One region of the Bradyrhizobium australafricanum genome, then DNA from elsewhere that is predicted to be linked to it. Evidence: riboswitches for the same ligand, from Rfam matches in the RefSeq annotation. Region 1 holds a riboswitch; each other region holds the start of a gene.
What was found. A riboswitch is a leader RNA that binds a small molecule or an ion and turns the genes downstream of it on or off. The one in region 1 is predicted to bind cobalamin.
Positions count from the first base shown of each region.

Region 2: it holds a riboswitch for cobalamin, as region 1 does, so the genes downstream of both, J6525_RS06465 (TonB-dependent receptor) here and J6525_RS30430 (DUF1636 family protein) in region 1, are expected to answer to the same signal.
Region 3: it holds a riboswitch for cobalamin, as region 1 does, so the genes downstream of both, metE (5-methyltetrahydropteroyltriglutamate--homocysteine S-methyltransferase) here and J6525_RS30430 (DUF1636 family protein) in region 1, are expected to answer to the same signal.

Region 1 is NZ_JAGKJL010000041.1:67,543-73,737, reverse strand. It holds gene cbiB (adenosylcobinamide-phosphate synthase CbiB) at 146-1,087, shown strand; gene cobD (threonine-phosphate decarboxylase CobD) at 1,099-2,067, shown strand; gene J6525_RS30440 (cobyric acid synthase) at 2,268-3,716, opposite strand; gene cobO (cob(I)yrinic acid a,c-diamide adenosyltransferase) at 3,728-4,381, opposite strand; cobalamin riboswitch at 4,418-4,629, shown strand; gene J6525_RS30430 (DUF1636 family protein) at 4,724-5,098, shown strand; gene cobW (cobalamin biosynthesis protein CobW) at 5,095-6,129, shown strand; gene cobN (cobaltochelatase subunit CobN) at 6,129-6,195, shown strand, end outside.
Region 2 is NZ_JAGKJL010000005.1:3,649-9,843, reverse strand. It holds gene J6525_RS06480 (ATP-grasp domain-containing protein) at 1-1,079, shown strand, start outside; gene J6525_RS06475 (ABC transporter substrate-binding protein) at 1,098-1,958, opposite strand; gene J6525_RS06470 (hypothetical protein) at 2,298-2,471, opposite strand; gene J6525_RS06465 (TonB-dependent receptor) at 2,584-4,866, opposite strand; cobalamin riboswitch at 4,976-5,173, opposite strand; gene J6525_RS06460 (FecCD family ABC transporter permease) at 5,286-6,195, shown strand, end outside.
Region 3 is NZ_JAGKJL010000026.1:35,058-41,252, forward strand. It holds gene J6525_RS23020 (hypothetical protein) at 237-419, shown strand; gene J6525_RS23025 (nodulate formation efficiency C protein) at 972-1,790, opposite strand; cobalamin riboswitch at 3,120-3,319, shown strand; gene metE (5-methyltetrahydropteroyltriglutamate--homocysteine S-methyltransferase) at 3,422-5,767, shown strand.

The sequences.
Region 1 (6,195 bases):
ATCTCCTGTGCGACCGGTACGCACGTCGTTCACAAACGCTCTAACCACCAATCGCGGAGAAAGACAAAGCCGAAATCCGTCCCGGAGGGCTTGCGCTCGGCCGATGTCTTGCGCATCAGGGGGATCGCAGTGAGAAGAGGGTTGCGTGGGTTTTGCGGGAGCGATGGCGGTGGCGATGGCGGTGGATGCCCTGATCGGCTGGCCGGCGTGGCTGTTTGCCCGCATCGGCCATCCCGTGACCTGGCTCGGCCGGCTGATCAATCTTGTCGATAGCGCCTGGAACCGCGCCTCCGACCCGCCGGCGTTTCGTCGCGTGGCTGGCATTGCGGCTGCGATCCTGGTGATCGCGCTGGTGATTGCGCTCGGCTGGGCCGTTCAGTCCGTGCTCACGTCCGGATGGGTGCGCGTCGTCCTTGTCGGCGTCCTGGCATGGCCGCTGGTGGCCGTGCGCTCGCTGCATGACCATGTCGCCGCGGTGGCAAGTCCCTTGGCATCCGGCGACATCACGGCCGCACGTTCGGCGGTCGCGCAGATTGTCGGGCGTGATCCGGCAACGCTCGACGACGCCGGCATCGCGCGCGCCACCATCGAGAGCCTCGCCGAGAATGCATCCGACGGCATTGTGGCGCCGATGTTCTGGGGTGCGCTGTTCGGCCTGCCGGGGATCCTTGGCTACAAGGCGATCAACACGCTGGACTCCATGATCGGTCATCGCACCGAGCGGCACGAAGCCTTTGGCTGGGCGGCCGCCCGGATCGACGATCTCGCCAATCTCATTCCGGCGCGGTTGACGGGTGTTCTGTTCGTGCTGCTCGCGCCGAACCGTTCGCATGCGTGGTCATGCATGTTGCGCGATGCGCGCCGGCATCGCTCGCCGAATGCCGGCTGGCCGGAAGCTGCGATGGCCGGCGCGCTTGGCGTGCGGCTCAGCGGTCCCCGCATCTATCACGGTCACATCGCAGATGAGCCCTGGCTGAACGAGGGGGCGCGCGATCCGGCTGCCGCTGACGTCTTCACCGGGTTGAAACTCTATCGCTACGCCATGGTGCTGTTGGCTGCGGCGTTCGTCGCCCTGGCGCTGGCGTGAAGGAGCGGCGCATGCGTGAGCACGGCGGGAATCTTGATGTCGCCCGGCAGCGCTTCGGCGGCGCCGCGGACGACTGGATCGACCTATCGACCGGGATCAATCGGGTGCCGTATCCCTTGGTCGATGTCGAGCCGCGGCTATGGAGCGCCTTGCCGTCGCGATCCGATCTTGAATCGCTGCACGACGCCGCGCGGCAGGCCTATGCCACCAAGGCGCCGATCGTGGCGATGGGCGGTGCGCAGGCCGCCATTCAGTTGCTGCCGCATCTGGCGTCTCGCGGCCGAGCGCGGATTCTGGCGCCGACCTACAATGAGTATGCCGCGGTGTTGTCGGCCACCGGCTGGGACGTCGCCGAGGTGTCCGATCTCGCCGCGCTCGCAGGAGCGGACATTGCCGTCGTCGTCAACCCGAACAATCCCGACGGACGGCGCCATGATCGGCGCGAGTTGCTGGCACTGCTGCCGCGCGTTGGCCGGCTCGTCATCGACGAGAGTTTTGCGGACGCTGTTCCTGACCTGTCCCTTGCACCGGAAGCAGGACGCGCGGGGCTGCTGATCCTGCGCTCCTTCGGCAAGTTTTACGGACTTGCCGGCTTGCGCCTCGGCTTCACGATCGGCAGCGAGGCGGACATCGCCACGCTTGCCGCGATGGCGGGCCCTTGGCCAGTTTCGGGAGCAGCAATCGCGATCGGGCGGCGCGCGTTGCTCGATCACGACTGGGCAACGGCGACGGCTGCGCGGCTCGCGGACGACTGCGTCAGGCTCGATGCAGTAGCGCGATCGCAGGGCTGGACGCTGGTCGGCGGCACGTTGCTGTTCCGGCTCTACGGGACCGGCGATGCGTTGGCTGCGCAGGAGAAACTTGCCCGCGCGCAGATCTGGTCGCGGGTCTTCCAGCAGAAACCGGGATGGCTGCGCCTCGGCTTGCCGGGCAGCGAGGCCGAGTGGTCGCGCCTTTCCGCCGTGTTGTCTTCGGTCTAGCGACGATCTCAGCGTCACCTCGCCCCGCGTGCGGGGAGAGGTCGGAACGCATCGCCAGATGCGTTCCGGGTGAGGGGGAGTCTCCGCGAACGCAGCTATCACCGGATATGCGGAGACGCCCCTCACCCCAACCCTCTCCCCGTGAAGAACGGGGAGAGGGGGTACAGCGCCGTCGCTGTTCGACCAGGAATCATCTCGCATTAACGCGCCAGCGCGAGCAGGCCTTCGACATCGAGATGGGTCTCGATGTGCTCGGCAAGCGCGTCGAGCGCGCTCTCGACCCTGGCGCCGTAGGGCTGATCAGCTGCCGCGATGTCGAGTTGCGCGAGGAAAGCCTTGCGAAATTCGTCCGAGGCGAACAGGCCGTGCAGATAGCTGCCGTGAGCGCGCCCATCTGCGGAGACAGCGCCCTCAGCCGTACCGTCGAGTGATGCAAAAGGCCGCGCGCGATCCGGCCCGTCGGTGCGCCCGATATGGATTTCATAGGCGCTGATCGGCTGGCTGGTCGCGGCATGCACCGCGCTGGCGCGCGTCAGCGTCTTCTGTTCGGTCATGGTGGTTGCGACATCGAGCAGCCCGAGCCCGCGCGTTTCGCCGGCAGGACCTTCGATCCCATCGGGGTCGGCGACGCTGTGTCCAAGCATCTGGTATCCGCCGCACAGGCCGAGGACATGGCCGCCGCGGCGATGATGCGCGAGGAGATCGATGTCCCAGCCCTGCGCGCGCAGGAAGGCGAGATCGCCGCGGGTCGATTTCGAGCCGGGCAGGATGACGAGCTTCGCATCACCCGGGATGGCTTCGCCCGGACGTACCATCACGAGATCGACGCCGGGCTCCAGCTTCAGCGGATCGAGGTCGTCGAAATTGGCGATCCGCGACAGCGCAAGGAACGCGATCTTGCACTGGCCCGGCTTGCGCGCCTCGCCGAGCCCGAGCGCATCTTCGGCCGGAAGTTCGCCGGCGCGGACGAACCAGGGCAGCACGCCAAATCCGCGCCAGGCGGTGCGCTCTTCGATCAAGCGATAGCCGTCATCGAACAATGTCGGATCGCCGCGGAATTTGTTGATGATAAAGCCCTGGATCATCGCGGCATCATCAGGGTCGATCACCGTCTTGATGCCGACGAGCTGCGCGATCACGCCGCCGCGGTCGATGTCGCCGACCAGCACCACGGGCACGTCTGCTTTGCGCGCAAAACCCATATTGGCGATATCGGCTTTGCGTAAGTTGACCTCGGCGGGGCTGCCGGCGCCCTCGACCAGCACCAGATCGGCGCGCTGCTTCAGGCGCGCAAAACTCTCCAGCACCGCGCCCATCAGCGATGGTTTCATGCCGGCATATTCGCGCGCGCGTGCGGTGGCAATCCGTTTGCCGTGCACGATGATCTGGGCGCCAACATCGGTCTCGGGCTTGAGCAGCACCGGGTTCATGTCGGTGTGCGGCTCGACGCCGGCGGCGAGCGCCTGCAACGCCTGCGCGCGTCCGATCTCGCCGCCGTCGACGGTCACCGCGGCGTTGTTCGACATGTTCTGCGGCTTGAACGGCAGCACGCGCAGGCCGCGCCGTCTCGCGGCGCGCGCGAGGCCGGCGACGATGAGCGATTTGCCCACGTCCGAGCCGGCTCCCTGGATCATCAATGCGCGCGCCATGGAGATGTCTGTCAGAATTCGACGCCCGGCTGGGCCTTGATGCCGGAGCGGAACGGATGCTTCACCAGCGTCATCTCGGTGACGAGGTCGGCAATCTCGATCAATTCGTCCTTGGCATTGCGCCCGGTGAGCACGACATGGGTCATCGGCGGCTTCGACGTGGTCAGGAAGTCGACGACATCGGCGATCGCAAGGTAATCGTAGCGTAGCGCGATGTTGATCTCGTCGAGCACGACCATGCGCAGGCTCGGGTCCGCGATCAGCTGCCTGGCCTTTTCCCAGCCGGCTTGCGCTGCCGCGATGTCGCGGGCGCGATCCTGCGTCTCCCAGGTAAAGCCTTCGCCCATGGCGTGAAATTGACAGAGATCGCCGAAATGCCCGGTGAGCAGGCGGCGCTCGCCGGTATCCCAGGCGCCCTTGATGAACTGCACCACGGCGCAGGGAAAGCCGTGCGCCACACAGCGCACGATCATGCCGAACGCGGAGGAGGATTTTCCTTTGCCGGCGCCGGTATGGACGATGATCAGGCCCTTTTCACCGCTCTTGGTCGCCATGATGCGGTCGCGGGCGGCCTTCTTTTTCGCCATCTTGTCCGCGTGGCGCGTATCCAGCGAGAGATCGGTGCCGACGGCGCCGTCTTCAGCGCCCTTTCCATCAGAAGTCATCACATTCCTTCGGCTTGACAAGTGCGAGGCTTGGACGAATGGTGGTCCCGCGTTGGTTCCTGTCCTACGACAGGCGAAGAGGGAATGCGATAGGGCTCCGCTAAATCGGGTCCGAAGCGCAGCCGCCCCCGCGACCGTGACCGGAGAGATGCCCAAGCCACTGATTCCATACGGAGTCGGGAAGGTGGGCATCGAAGGGTAAAACCTGCTCCGCAAGCCGGGAGACCTGCCAACGCAGCATGTTGTGAAACCGGCGGACGGGGTGTTCCGCGACGGGGAACGAACCTGTCCAAAATCGGTTCGTGTGCCTCATCGCTTCCCGCTGTCAATCCAGGAAGGGCGATGAGCGTCACACTTCATGTCTGCATCACTTGCCGCGCCGGCCAGACGCCGGCGGAAGGTGAGCTCGCGCCCGGTGCACGCCTGCATGCCGCGCTTGTCGAGGCCGGCGTGCCCGATGACGTCAATCTGGTTCCCGTCGCATGCCTGTCGGCCTGCAGCCAGGGTTGCTCGGTCGCGCTCAGCGCGCCGGGGCGCTGGTCCTATGTCTACGGCCGCTTGTCCGAAGCCAATGCCGCGGATGTGATCGCCGGTGCCTCCGCCTATGCGGCGGCGCCCGACGGCATCGTGCCGTGGCGCAGCCGTCCGGAAATCTTCCGCAAGCAATCGCTCGCCCGCATTCCACCCATCGCCGTCGTGCCGGAGGCCGCAGAATGACCACGCTCGCCAAAATTCCTGTCACGGTCGTGACCGGCTTTCTCGGCTCCGGCAAGACGACACTGATCCAGCATCTGATCCGCAATGCCAACGGCAAGAAGCTCGCGGTGCTGGTCAACGAATTCGGCAGCGAAGGCGTCGACGGCGACATCCTGAAGTCGTGCGCCGACGCCAATTGTCCGGCCGAGAACATCGTCGAGCTCGCCAATGGCTGCATCTGCTGCACCGTCGCCGACGATTTCATCCCGGCGATGGAGCAGTTGCTGGCGCGGAACGTGAAGCCTGATCACATCGTGATCGAGACCTCGGGGCTCGCCCTGCCGAAGCCGCTGCTGAAAGCGTTCGACTGGCCGGAGATCCGTTCGCGGATCACGGTCGACGGCGTGATCGCGCTCGCCGATGCCGAGGCCGTCGCCGCCGGCCGTTTTGCGCCTGATCCGGCCGCGGTGGATGCGCAGCGTGCGGCGGACGACAATCTCGACCACGAGACGCCGCTGTCGGAAGTGTTCGAGGACCAGATCGCCTGTGCCGATATCGTGCTGCTGACCAAGGCGGATCTCGCCGGGGCGGAAGGGGTCAAGGCGGCGAAAGCGGTGATCGCGGCCGAGATGCCGCGCGAGGTGCCGATGTTGCCTGTCGTCGACGGCACGATCGACGCGCGCGTGATCCTCGGGCTCGAGGCGGCGGCTGAAAACGACCTCGCGGCGCGGCCGTCGCATCACGATGGCGAGGAGGAACACGAGCACGACGATTTCAATTCCGTCGTGATCGATCTTCCGGAAGTTTCGGATGTCGACGCGCTGGTCGCCTCGATCAAGGGGCTGGCGCGCGAGCAGAACGTGCTGCGCGCCAAGGGCTACATCGCGATCGAAGGCAAGCCGATGCGGCTGCTGGTGCAATCGGTCGGCGAACGGGTGCGGCATCAGTTCGACATGCCCTGGGGCGCCCGGGCGCGGCAGTCGAAGCTCGTCGTGATCGGCGAACATGCCGACATCGATGAAGCCGCGATCAGGGCACGGCTTGGTGTCTGATGCACGTCGTCTTCCGCGAGAGCCGCGGCCTTGAGGAGACCGCGACGCCAAGGGACCTCGGCCAGG
Region 2 (6,195 bases), on a different contig from region 1:
GTCCGCCGCTGCGGTCGGATCCGGCCGGCTTCCTGCGCTTCGTCGAGCGCCTGTTGGCCTCGCGGCGTTTCGATGTGCTGCTGCCGACTCATGAACAGGGATTTCTGTTCGCCCGCGCCGCGGCGGGGCTGGCATCACGTACCGGCCTCGCGCTGCCGGATTTCGCCAGCTATCGCGCCGTGCACAGCAAGGCCGGCTTCAGCCGGCTGCTCGACCGGCTCGGGCTGCCGCAGCCCCCGACCCGGATCGTGAACTCGGCCGAGGAGCTGCGCGAGGCGGTGCGGTTTCCCTCCGTGGTCAAGACGTCGGTCGGTACCGCCAGCCGCGGCGTCTGGTTCGTGCGCGATACCGGCGATCTCAATCGCGCGCTCTACGACCTCGAGTCCGCAGACGATTTTGCCGGCGAGGTGCTGGCGCAGGATCTGATCACCGGCACGGTCGAGAAGGCGCAGTCGGTGTTCTGCCACGGCACGCTTGTCGGCTTCCATGCGTACCGCCAGATTGCGGCCGGTGTCGGCGGCGGCGAGGCGATCAAGGAGAGCGTGAGCCGGCCGGCGATCCGCGCCGGCCTCGAGACCATCGGCGCGCATCTTGGTTGGCACGGTGCGCTCTCGGTCGACGTCATCATGCCGCTCGACAGCGCGACGCCGCTGCTGATCGACTGCAACCCGCGGCTGGTTGAGCCGATGAACGCCTTTCAGTCGGGCGTCGATCTGGTCGATTTGCTGCTGCGCGTCTCGCGCGGCGAGACGCCGGCGCCGCTCGCCGAGGGGCGCGCCGGGGTGCGGACGCATCTGGCGATGCAGGCGCTGCTCGGCAGTGCGTCGCGCGATGGTACGCGGCGTGACCTGATCCGGGAATGTGGCCGCATCGCCGCGGGCGAAGGGCACTATCGGGGAAGCAGCGAAGAGCTGACGCCGGTGCGGCTCGACTGGCTCAGCGCCGTGCCGCTTGCGATGACGACAGTGCTGCTGCTGGCATCACCGCAGATCGCCTCATCGCTAGCGCGCGGCGGCTTTGGCGCGCATCTGCTCGATCGCGGCAGCATCAAGGCGATCGAGAATGGCGATTTCCGCTAGTATCCCTCCAGCGCGAATTCACCGCACGATCTTGTCTGCGCGCTTCAAGAGCTCCGGTGAAATCTCGACGCCCACGGCCTGGGCCGCGTGGAGATTGAATATCAGCTCTCGCTTGGTGACGACGCCGACTGGCAGGTCGCCCGGCTTCGCGCCCTTGAAAATCTTATCGGCGAATGTCGCAAACTCGCGCCATGTATCGGCGACGTTGGCCCCATAAGTAATCACCCCGCCCGCGTCCGCCTGGCCACCGGGAAACATTGCCGGCAGGCGGTTCTTGATGGCCAGTTCACCGACTCGTTTTCGATTGCTCCAGGGCACCGGCACTTCAAGGACCAGCAGCGCCTCCGCGCGCTCCTTTGCCATCCCGGCAATCGCGGCCTCCAGATCGTCCGCACCCTTGACCTTCACGATTTGCGGCTCCAGCCCCAGCGCCTTGGCTGCGGCCTCGTTGGCGCGGTCAATCGGGGCGAGCCCGCGTTCATCCGCGCCGGGGATCGTTTGATCACTGAGAATCGCAACGCGCGTGATCCCGGGGAATGCCTCCTTCAGAAGCTTGAACTGGTCGCTGGCCTGCTGCTGATCAAGGTTGGTGAGGCCCGTGACATTGCCTCCTGGCTTGTCCATCGAGGCGACAAGCTTCAACGCGACCGGATCGGTGACGATCGCAAAGATCACCGGGATCGTCGACGTGGCCTTCTGCGACGCCACCGACGCCGGGCCGCCGAGTGCAAGGATGACATCCACATTCGCACCGACCAACTCCGAGGCGAGGCCCGGAAGGCGCTCGAGCTTCGATTCGGCAAATCGCGGTTCGATGACGATGTCGCGTCCTTCGAGATAGCCGCGGTCGGCGAAGTCGCTCAGAAGATTTTTCTTGATGGAATCGAAGAGCGGCGACGGGCCGCCGTTGACGAGGATTCCTACTTTTCTGGGAGCTTATTGCGCATCGGACGGGTCGCACATCGACGCGATCATGCAGAAGACCGTGAGCACTGCCTTCGCAAATCTCATGGCACCGCCCCCCAGCAAGGACCCCAGCGTCCATGCGAGCCTAGCATTCAGGGGGTGGGCAACCAATCCGGAAGGGTGGTCCGGCCGACGACCTCGCTGCGACCTAATGTCTGCTTGGCGACGACGAGCCGGGCTCGGTAGCTCGCAAGCTACGAGGCCGCCGCGCGCGACTGCGCGCAGGATCTGTCGATCGATATTCGCCGGGCCTCACAACGGCTCGTCATCATTGCCGTAGCGGTCGAGCTTCGGCGTAGCGATGTCGCCATCCTCGTAATAGTCATCGTCCTGCAGCGCTGCGGGCGGCGGAGGCTTCTTCGACTTATCGTCGGCCTTGTCTTTGGTCTTCGCGCCGTCCTTGCTCGTCTTTCCGGCCTTGGCCATGCGTTTCCCCTGCACGGGTCAAATCAGCTGCCGGAATTCTACTCCAGTTTGCGGACGCTTGTAACGTGATGAGAGGGTACGGCGGGGGCATACCTCGCCCCACCGGATAGCTCTAAAACGTCGCGCCGGCCTTTACCATGTAGGTGCGGCCGGGCAGCGGGTAGGCCGAGAAGCGGCCCTCGGTGAACGTGCTCGCGATGGCGTAGTCGTAATAGAGCGCGTTGAACAGGTTGTTCACGCTCAGCGACCAGAAGAAGCGGTCAACTTGCCCGCTCAGCTTGATATCGGCGGTGGCGTTGCCGGGAATCCGGCTCTGGGTGTTGGCCTGGTCGTTGTCCATGATGCGCGAGCTCCAGGCCCGCACCGTGGCGTCGAACACCAGATAGTTCTGCCAGATATTCCAGGTGACGCCGAGATTGCCGGTGTAGCGCGACACCAGCGGCACGTCGTTGCCGGCCCAGATGCCTTCGCGGAACACCGCGCGGGTGATCGCCATGCCGCCGCGCAGGGTGACGCTGTCGCTGACCTTGAGCGCCGCGCTGGTCTCCGAGCCGTAGCGGCGGGTGGGGTCGAGGTTGGTGTTGAAGAACAGCACCGGGTTGAAATGGATCTCGTTCTCGAGATCCATCAGATAGACGCTGGACTGGACCTGGAAGCGGTTGGTCCTGACGCGAAAGCCGCCCTCGACATCCTGCGAGGTCTGGGTCTTGAGCTGGAAATTCTGCGGGATCGGGGCGAACGTCAGCGGGTCGAATGACGGACCCGACGCGACACGTTCGTCGACATCAGGCGTGCGGAATGCGCGTGCCGCGCGGCCGAACACCGAGAAAGTGTCGGTCAGGCGATGCTCGATGCCGACATGCAGCGCGTATTGCGTCTCGTTGCTGTCGAGCGGTGCCGCCTGGGTGTCGAATGCGAATGGCGCATTCGGGTCGTGGCGATCGCGCGCCGAGATGCTGGTGTTCTGGACGCGCGCGCCGTAGGAGAAGTCGGTCGTTGGCAACAGGCCCAGCGTATGTTGCCAATAGCCGGCCACGCTCTGCTGCTCGATATTGTAGATGTGGAACGGGTCGACGCCCTGATAGGCGCCGCGCGCCTCGCGGAATGTCGAATCGTAATAGTCGATGCCGGTCAGGATCGTCGATGGCATGCCCAGCATCACATTCTTGACGCTGAGCCGCGGCGTCAGCGACCAGGTCTGCAGCGCGGCATCATTGTAGGTCGAGGCGAAGCTGATGGTCGGCACCGTGCCGAAGAAGCCGCTCTGCGTCTCGCGCTGCCGCCAGCCGCCGTCGACGATGAGGTCGACGCCGTTCATCAGCGTCCTGGTGAAGCCGGCGGTGACGCTGGCGGTCTGCTGGTTGGCATAGTCGAAGGGCGTCGCGGCGCCGCGGCGATCGGTGAGCAGCTCATTCACGCCGATCGACGGATCGACCAGCCGTCCGCCGGGCAAACCGAGCTTCTGGTCGCTGCCGGTGACGGTCAGGAAGGCGATGAGATCCGGCGTCGTGTAGTTGATGTTGCCGGCAGCGTTGCGCTGGTCGAGCGCATTGTTGACGCGGTAGCCGTCCGACTTGATGCCGTTGCCGTAGAACGAGGTGGACCACGGGCCGGAATTCAGTGCCGCGGAGACCGCGGCCATGCGGGTGTTGAACGCGCCAACTCCGGCCTCGGCCCGCATCGTCGTCGGCGGGCCGCCGACGCCGGTCTTGGTGATGATGTTGACGACGCCGCCCACCGCGTTGTCGCCGTAGAGCACCGCGCCGCTGTTGCCGCGCGTGATCTCGATGCGCTCGATCGAATCGAGCGGAATCGTGGTGAGGTCGAAGCCGGCCTTGTCGACGTCGTTGAGGCGGCGGCCGTTGAGCAGGAAGAGGGTATTGTCGGTCGCGAACGCGCCGAAGCCGCGCAGGTCGACCGACGTCTTGGCGCCGTTCGGTCCGCCATAGGGCGTTTGCAGCTGCACGCCCGGCACCTGCGCGAGGATCTCGGGCAACGACTGCACCGGCGAATGCGCGATGTCGTCGGCGGTGATCACGGCCGAGGAGGTGCCGACAATGCCGGCGAACTGACGGCCGCCGGTGCCGCCCGTTCCGGTGGCCACACCGGTCCCTGTCGTGCCCGATCCGGCTCCGCTGCCTGTATTGTTGCCTTGCGAGGTGCCCGGCGCCGGGCGTCGCGGCGCCGGCGCTTCGTCAGCGGCCGGCCTGGCGCGCGTGACGTTCTGGTCGCCCGGCTTGGTGACTTCGATCGCCGGCAGCTGATCGGGAGCGGGTGCCTGCTGCGCCAGCGCTGCGGAGACAAGGAATGCCGGCGCGATCATCGTCGCCGGCGCGATCATCGTCGACGCGAGCAGAAGCGCGCGGCGCCGCCGATGGAAAGGGAAGGAGAACATAAGCAAGGCCTCGGCAACGTCAGTGGCACGTCACCGCGAACCAGTCTCACCATCGTGCTCACAGCATCAGGTGAAGCTCATGCCTGTACTCCCCGACCGGCAGCATCGCGTGTGACCACGGCTGACGGCAGGTCTCCTGGCTCGCGGGTCGTTACCCTTCGTCGCCTTCCCAGGACCGAGATTCCCAGTGGCCTGTGACGAAGGATTCACCGCATACAGTTGCGGGGGCAGCCGCGGCGTTGGGGAAGTTTCCCCGTACCGCATTCCCTTTTCATCTCATGAAAGAACCGTCATGTTCATCTAGGGTTCGGCCGGGTAGCAAAGTCAATCCGGCGGAAGTCGGGCAATGGCCGTGCGGCCACGGTTTTTGTCGAGTGTCGCTTGTCTGCCACGACGATCGCTGTAAGAGCATGGATCCGATGAGCGTGCAGGATTTTGCCTTGGCGGCCGAGGTCGCGGCGCGGCGCCGGTGGGGCGCCACCGCGGCGCTGCTCGCGCTCGTGGTCCTGCTGTGCGTGCTCTCGCTCGGCATCGGGCCGGTGCGGCTGTCGCCGCTCGCGGTGATCGAGGCGCTGTTCGGCGGCGGCAGCGATGTGGCGCAGGTGATCGTGCGCGAGATCCGCCTGCCGCGCACCATCCTGGCATTTGCGATCGGCGGCATTCTCGGGCTGTCCGGTGCGGCGCTGCAAGGGCTGCTGCGCAATCCGCTGGCCTCGCCGTCGCTGTTCGGCGCGCCGCAATCGGCGGCGTTCGGCGCGGTGCTGGTGATCGCGCTGGGCCTCGCCGATGTGCGCTCCTACGCGCTGCCGGCGGTGGCGATCATCGCCGCGTTCGGCTCGGTGTTCGCGCTGCTTGCGATCGCCGGCCGCAATGCCGGGCTGTTGATCCTGATCCTCGCGGGGCTCGCGATCTCGAGCTTTGCGGGGGCGGCGACCGCGCTGGTGATGAACCTCTCCAGCAATCCGTTCGTGGTGCTGGAGATCGCGTTCTGGCTGCTCGGCTCGCTGGAGGACCGCAGCTTCCAGCACGTGGCGCTGGCGCTGCCCTTCATCGTCGCGGGCGCCGCCATCCTGCTCAGCCAGGCGAGCGCCTTCCGCGCGCTGACGCTTGGCGAGGAGGCGGCGCAGAGCCTCGGCGTCGACGTCGGGCGGTTGCGGCTCTTCGTGATCACGGGCGTGGCGCTTGGCGTCGGCGGCGCGGTCGCAGTCACCGGCACGATCGGTTTCATCGGCCTCGTCGCGCCGCATCTGATGCGTCCCGTGATCGGTCACGATCCGGCGCGGCTCTTGGTGCCGAGCGCGCTCACCGGCTCGGCGCTGCTGCTCGCCG
Region 3 (6,195 bases), on a different contig from region 1:
ACGAAGCTCAGCACGAGGTGCGCGTGGCCCAGGGTAGCTGGGAGGGTAGCTATGTCGAGCCGATGGCTTGATCGTGCATGCGCCGCCCGGTTGGACGAATTCCCATCCCAGGCGCCAGCCAGTGCGAGGCATCAATCTCCGACATGCGTCATCGCACGCAGGCAGCTTACTCTGGTGCGGTTTGGGCGACTCATTACGCATCGTTCTCAAGCACCTCACTGCACAATGGGAACGAAATGGTTGCAGCCAGCCGTGAATTGCCGGTCTCTTGTTACGGGCTTGAAGTGGACGGCCGACTCGAAGCCGAATTTACAACGAGAGACGGCGCCCGGGCGGGTAGGGAAGAATTAAAGAAGCGCTTTCCCATGCTTCAGATCAGGATTTATGACGCGCAGACGAATGCGCCCGAGGAAATCTAGATCCTCCGTCTCAATTCTACGGTTCATCCATTGCGCATGGCTGCGGAGCTCCTCGCCGGGGATACTCGGGAAAGGCGCCCGCCGCCATCAGGAATGCCGGCGTCGCTATCACTGCCCCGTTCCCGGGTACCCATTTAACCGGTCTCGTCGCTGCACTCGGTCCCGCGTGCCGCCTTCGGCGTCGCTATGCTCACGCTCCTGCGGGTGCCATTTTCCGTTGAAGCGATGCGCTGCGCGCACGCCTGCTGGGCGAAGTCCCCTGCAGAATGGGATTTCGAGCTGGCCTCGTCGCAGATTGGCGTCCGCGCACTGCGTATGTGCGGGGAAGGCTAAATCGGTTCTCGTAAGCTGGCACGTGGTCGTCTGATCATAGCATCGATTTTCTCGTAGAATGGCCGCGAGCAACAGTGCTGTCTGCCTTTTCCTGTGACGAGCTGCGAGAGAGGCTACCGGTTTGTTGCAAAGACAGAACAGCACACGTCAACGTTTCCGAGCGAGTGTGCTTTGGCTGCTAGTCAGAGGCGCTCAGCGTCAAGGAGCTGCGCCGCGATCTTACTCGGTGCGATCATTGGCCGAGGCCTTTCGCGCCCTCTCTATTGTTTCTCGTTCATTTGGCTCTATGCGATCGAACCAAGAGCCTGGAGGAAAGGCCGCGATACGCTTGGCAAGAAAAGATTGAGGCTCCCAATCTTGTCCTTCGCTTTTCTCGAAAGTGATGACACCGTTGTAGGTAAAATAATGGGGGCCTGGGATCTTGCAGTTCACCAAAAGCAGAACGCGCCAAAGATCACCCTTTTCCGTCGGCTTGTCATTCGGTTTCGCCACGTAATCCACCGCAACGGGCTCAATGATATGGCACCGGCCGTGCCGCAGAAGATTGCCGAGCTTGCCTTGTGCGGTCGTTACGAAGTTGAAGTTAACAGGATCGTGCAAAAAGCGAAGATTTGCGTCCTTTTCGCCATCGGTGACCTCACTGGCGATCAACGAGAGCGCAAAGGCGCGCCAGCCCAATTCAATCGGCTTGGCATATGACGACGCAAGTCTGATCGTTCCGTCGGTCGCGATCTTCCAAGTGATTGCGTACTGTTCGTCTGATCTGTTGTCTTGGTGTCTGGTCCACGAAAAGTACACATATTCTGTTCGGTCAATTCCTTCAGCGACTCCCCACGACCGAGGGACAAAGTGAGCCACCTTCGAGACCTTGGAGATGATTTGTTCCATAGTCTCGCCGTCTTGCGCTCGCCACGTTGACTTGACCCTTTCGACAAGCGCGCTGTCGTTGGCGCGAACATTGCTGTTTGTCGCTGCCAGCCCGGCCAGGCAGATCAGCGATCGACCGAGACAGAACCAAAGCACGCGCGTTCCAGACATTCTCTTCATTGCTGCCGGCCCATCTGGTTCTCATCCACGCGTCAATTCCAAAGAGGACAATCTTCAACGTGATCTACGAGATCGCTAGAAGTTAGCGGCAACGTGACGCGAGCACCTGCTGATGTCCCGCGCAAGCAGGCGCTGTCCCTCGATGTCACGCGCCGCTAACTTCCTGGTCAGCCAAAGCTTCAACTTGCAATGCTGGACCTGCCCAGGAGGAGAAGCCTGGGTAAGCGAGGACTTGCATTCTTCGTGCCAGGCAATAACAGGCAGTTCGCACCAGATTTGTGCCGCCTTTGTCGCCTTCCCGACCTGCGCACCTTATTTATGTTGCCATTAGCCTATTCGCAGCGACTTTCTTGGCTCATTCCTGTCACGCTACTGGATGTTCGAGCAGCGCAGTTTTGAAGGCCTCGCTGCCAGAAGCCAGACGACAATTGGGTGCAGGTTTGCCGCCATCGAACCGTGTGGTCCAGGGTCGTTGCCGCTGCTGCGGAGGTGCATCAGCCGGTTGTGCTTGGCGCTTTATGGCCAACAACGAGGCGAAGCCGCCCATCAGCGGCGAGCGATTAGGAATCGGCGCTAAGGAAATTCAAAAGTCAGGCAGGCGATGGGACGACGGCATTCGCCGCTCGCGTGACGGCACACTCGTGACCGGCGTCTATCTGCTCCGTCGCCGCAGTCAACATTGGAGGAGCTGCGCTTCCATGCAGTCGTACCGACCGGGCAAGAAGGCAAGGCTAGCTTCGACTTGAACTGCTCAACACTTTCGAGAGCATCTGTCTGACGGCCGGGTTCATAAATGGCCTTGCTATCCAGCCGAACAGGCCGACCGTAAAGACGGCAGCAGCAAAGACGCCGAGGGCACTCCAAACAGCCATTTTCATTGCGAGCTACTCTTTTCGTTGGTGATTCACTATGCTTGCTTTGCGCAGTATCGTCAAAAACATCCGCGTGGCGCCTACCAGGATTGGTCGTAGATCAACATGCTCGCTGAGTACGCTGCCGGATTTAGCGTATAGCGCGCCTATTCACACTGGTTGTTGGTGGAGAAAGGGGGACGTAGCGAAGGGTGCTCGATGAATGTTCGAAAGCTGGATCGCGTGAAGAGCGTCCTGTCTCGGCACCGTGACCTTCATCGCCCAGGCCGCATTCGTCTCTTCCATGATCTGACACGCGGTCCGACGCCAACGCGCCTCGCAGACGGTCACCCCGATATCTGTGATTGGAGAGTGCCTTCAACGTCGCGATCAAGAGTGGCCGTGCATCGTCAACACGTAGGAGAGTCGCAGCATCAATTTGAGAGGTTGACGGCGGAGTTGTCTTGCCGATAATCCAAGTCGTCGAGGTTCTCCGGTTCCTGTTTGATCCGGAGCTAAGAGGGAAGCCGGTGATGCCGGCGCTGCCCCCGCAACTGTGAGCGGCGAGCCGCTGTCCAACAGAGTCACTGAAGCCTGCGCGGCTTCGGGAAGGCCGGACAGTGGCGATGACCCGCGAGCCAGGAGACCTGCCCCGACAATATGTTCGTCCACGGGCGGGGTGTCCCGGTGGTGCGCCAAGCAGCCGTCGCTCGCGCGACGTCTCCTGCCTGCGTCCGCCATGGCCTTTGCCCCCAACATGGGGTTAACGCTATGTCTCTTCTCTCACTTCCGGTTGCCACGCTCGGAACGCCGCGCATTGGTCCAAGACGCGAGCTTAAACTCGCGCTCGAAAGCTATTGGGCCGGAAGAATCAGCGAACAGCAATTGCTCGAGGACGCAGCCGGCCTACGTGCGGCGAACTGGGCGCGCCAGAAATCCCTCGGTGTCACCATCATTCCGTCGAACGATTTCTCGCTATACGATCAGGTGCTCGACACCAGTGTCATGGTCGGCGCCATCCCGGAAGTCTATGCCTCGAAAGCCGAGCCTGCTTCTCTCAAGACGTATTTCGCCATGGCACGCGGTTCACAAAGCGGCAGTCAGGATGCGAGTTGCGGTCACGGACCTCGCGGCTATGGCGCACCCGCGCAGGAGATGACCAAGTGGTTCGATACCAACTACCACTACATGGTTCCGGAATTTCATCGGGGGCAGACTTTCAGACTCTCCTCTCGCAAGCCTATCGAGGAGTATGAGGAAGCCAAGGCCCTTGGCTTTCAGACGCGCCCTGTCCTGATCGGTCCGGCGACTTTCTTGAAGTTAGGCAAGAGTGCTGATCCCGCGTTCCAGCCACTGTCACTCCTGGATGACCTGATACCGATCTATATCGAGGTTCTGCAGGAATTGGCCAAACGCGGAGCAAAATGGGTTCAATTTGACGAGCCCTGCATGGTCCTTGATCTGGATGAGGGGTTAAAAAATTCTTTGCTGCATGCCTATGACCGGCTCGCCAAGGAAGGGCCGGCCATCAAGATCATGGTTGCCAGCTATTTCGGCCACCTTGGCGACAATCTTCACACCGCCTTGCGCCTACCTATTGCCGGCCTGCATGTCGATCTGGTTCGGGCGCCGGAGTTATTGGATCAGATCATTGCTGCCGGGCGAAGTGAACTCGTCATGTCACTCGGCGTGATAGACGGTCGCAATGTGTGGCGGACGAATTTGTCGGCGCTGCGCCAGCGGCTCGATCCCGCCATTGCGAAGCTCGGCAAGGATCGCGTACAGATCGCCCCATCCTGTTCGCTGCTTCACGTGCCGGTCGATGTTGAACTCGAAACGGAGCTTGCTTCCGATGTCAAGAGCTGGCTCGCGTTCTCGGTTCAGAAGATTCGCGAGCTTGCGACCTTGGCACGGGCACTCGCAGGCGATCAGAATGTCGCCGACGCTCTTGCGGAATCGGAGCGCGTTACCACCCGCCGCGAAACTTCCCCGAAGATCCGTGACGCCAATGTCGCCGTCCGGATCAGTGCGATCAATCAGGCCATGCGACGGCGCGCCAGCCCATTTGCCAGTCGTGCCGAGATCCAACGCAAGCGCTTCAAACTGCCGGCGTTTCCGACCACGACGATCGGATCGTTTCCGCAGACCGCAGAGGTGCGGACTGCCCGCGCGGCGCACGCGAGAGGCTCGATGAGCGACGGGCAATACGACAAGTTTCTCAAGGAAGAGACTGCGCGTGCTGTCCGTTGGCAGGAGGACATTGGCCTGGACGTGCTCGTGCACGGCGAGTTTGAGCGCAATGACATGGTGCAGTACTTCGGCGAGCAACTCGCCGGCTTCGCATTTACCAAAAACGGCTGGGTACAATCCTATGGCTCGCGCTGCGTTCGGCCACCGATCCTGTTTGGCGACGTCTCGCGGCCGAAGCCGATCACCGTGGACTGGTGGCGCTACGCGCAATCACTAACCAACAAGCCGATGAAGGCGATGTTGACCGGACCGGTAACGATTTTGAACTGGTCGTTTGTTCGCGATGATATTCCCAGAAGCGAGGCCTGCCGCCAACTTGCGCTCGCGATCCGAGACGAAGTCAGGGATCTCGAGAATGCTGGTGCGACCATGATCCAGATCGACGAAGCAGCGCTGCGCGAGGGGTTGCCACCGCGTCGATCGGAGTGGGCGGCCTATCTCGACTGGGCCGGGGATTGCTTCCGCATCTGCTCATCGGGCGTCGCCGATCAAACCCAGATTCATACCCATATGTGCTACTCGGAATTCAACGACATCATCGATGCGATTGCTGCAATGGACGCCGATGTCATCTCGATCGAGACCTCGCGCTCGAAGATGGAATTGCTCGACGCGTTTCGGAACTACAAATATCCAAATCAAATCGGGCCGGGCGTGTACGACATCCATTCTCCACGCGTGCCCGAGACCAGCGAGATGACGGAACTCATGGCGCTGGCTCGCAAGCGGCTCCGTGATTCGCAGCTCTGGGTTAATCCGGACTGCGGCCTGAAGACGCGGAAATGGGAGGAGGTTCGCCCAGCACTGGTCAACATGGTCGCTGCCGCCCGCGAGCTGCGCGCTGGATCCGCTCCCGTCGACCGTTGAGCCTTGGCCTGTTGTCTCTCGTCGAGAAAGCCGATCGCTTGTGGGACTTTGCGCACTCGGTGATCGTGAGGGGAATTGGGGAACGAAAAAGCCCGACCGCCTTTAGCGGCCGGGCGAAGTGTATCCGGGAGGAGCGACGCTGCTATGCATCGCACCGACGTCCATCGGCGGAGGGAGGACAGCCGATGGTTCGATCACGGCGAGGACATCCGCCGAAAATCTGACCACAGTTAAAACAAAAGCTCAGCGGAGCTCAATTATGCCGTGGTATGCCGCCGATATTGCCTGGGATTAAAAATCTACACTAAGGTTTGTCGCCGATGAGTATTTTCGCAACGTGTTGCCGAGTTGAGCGACGTGGGCGGTAGTCGGGCGGTCATGGGCCGGCACCAAAGCGCACCTTGGTAGGCGTTCCTGCCGGAAACGGT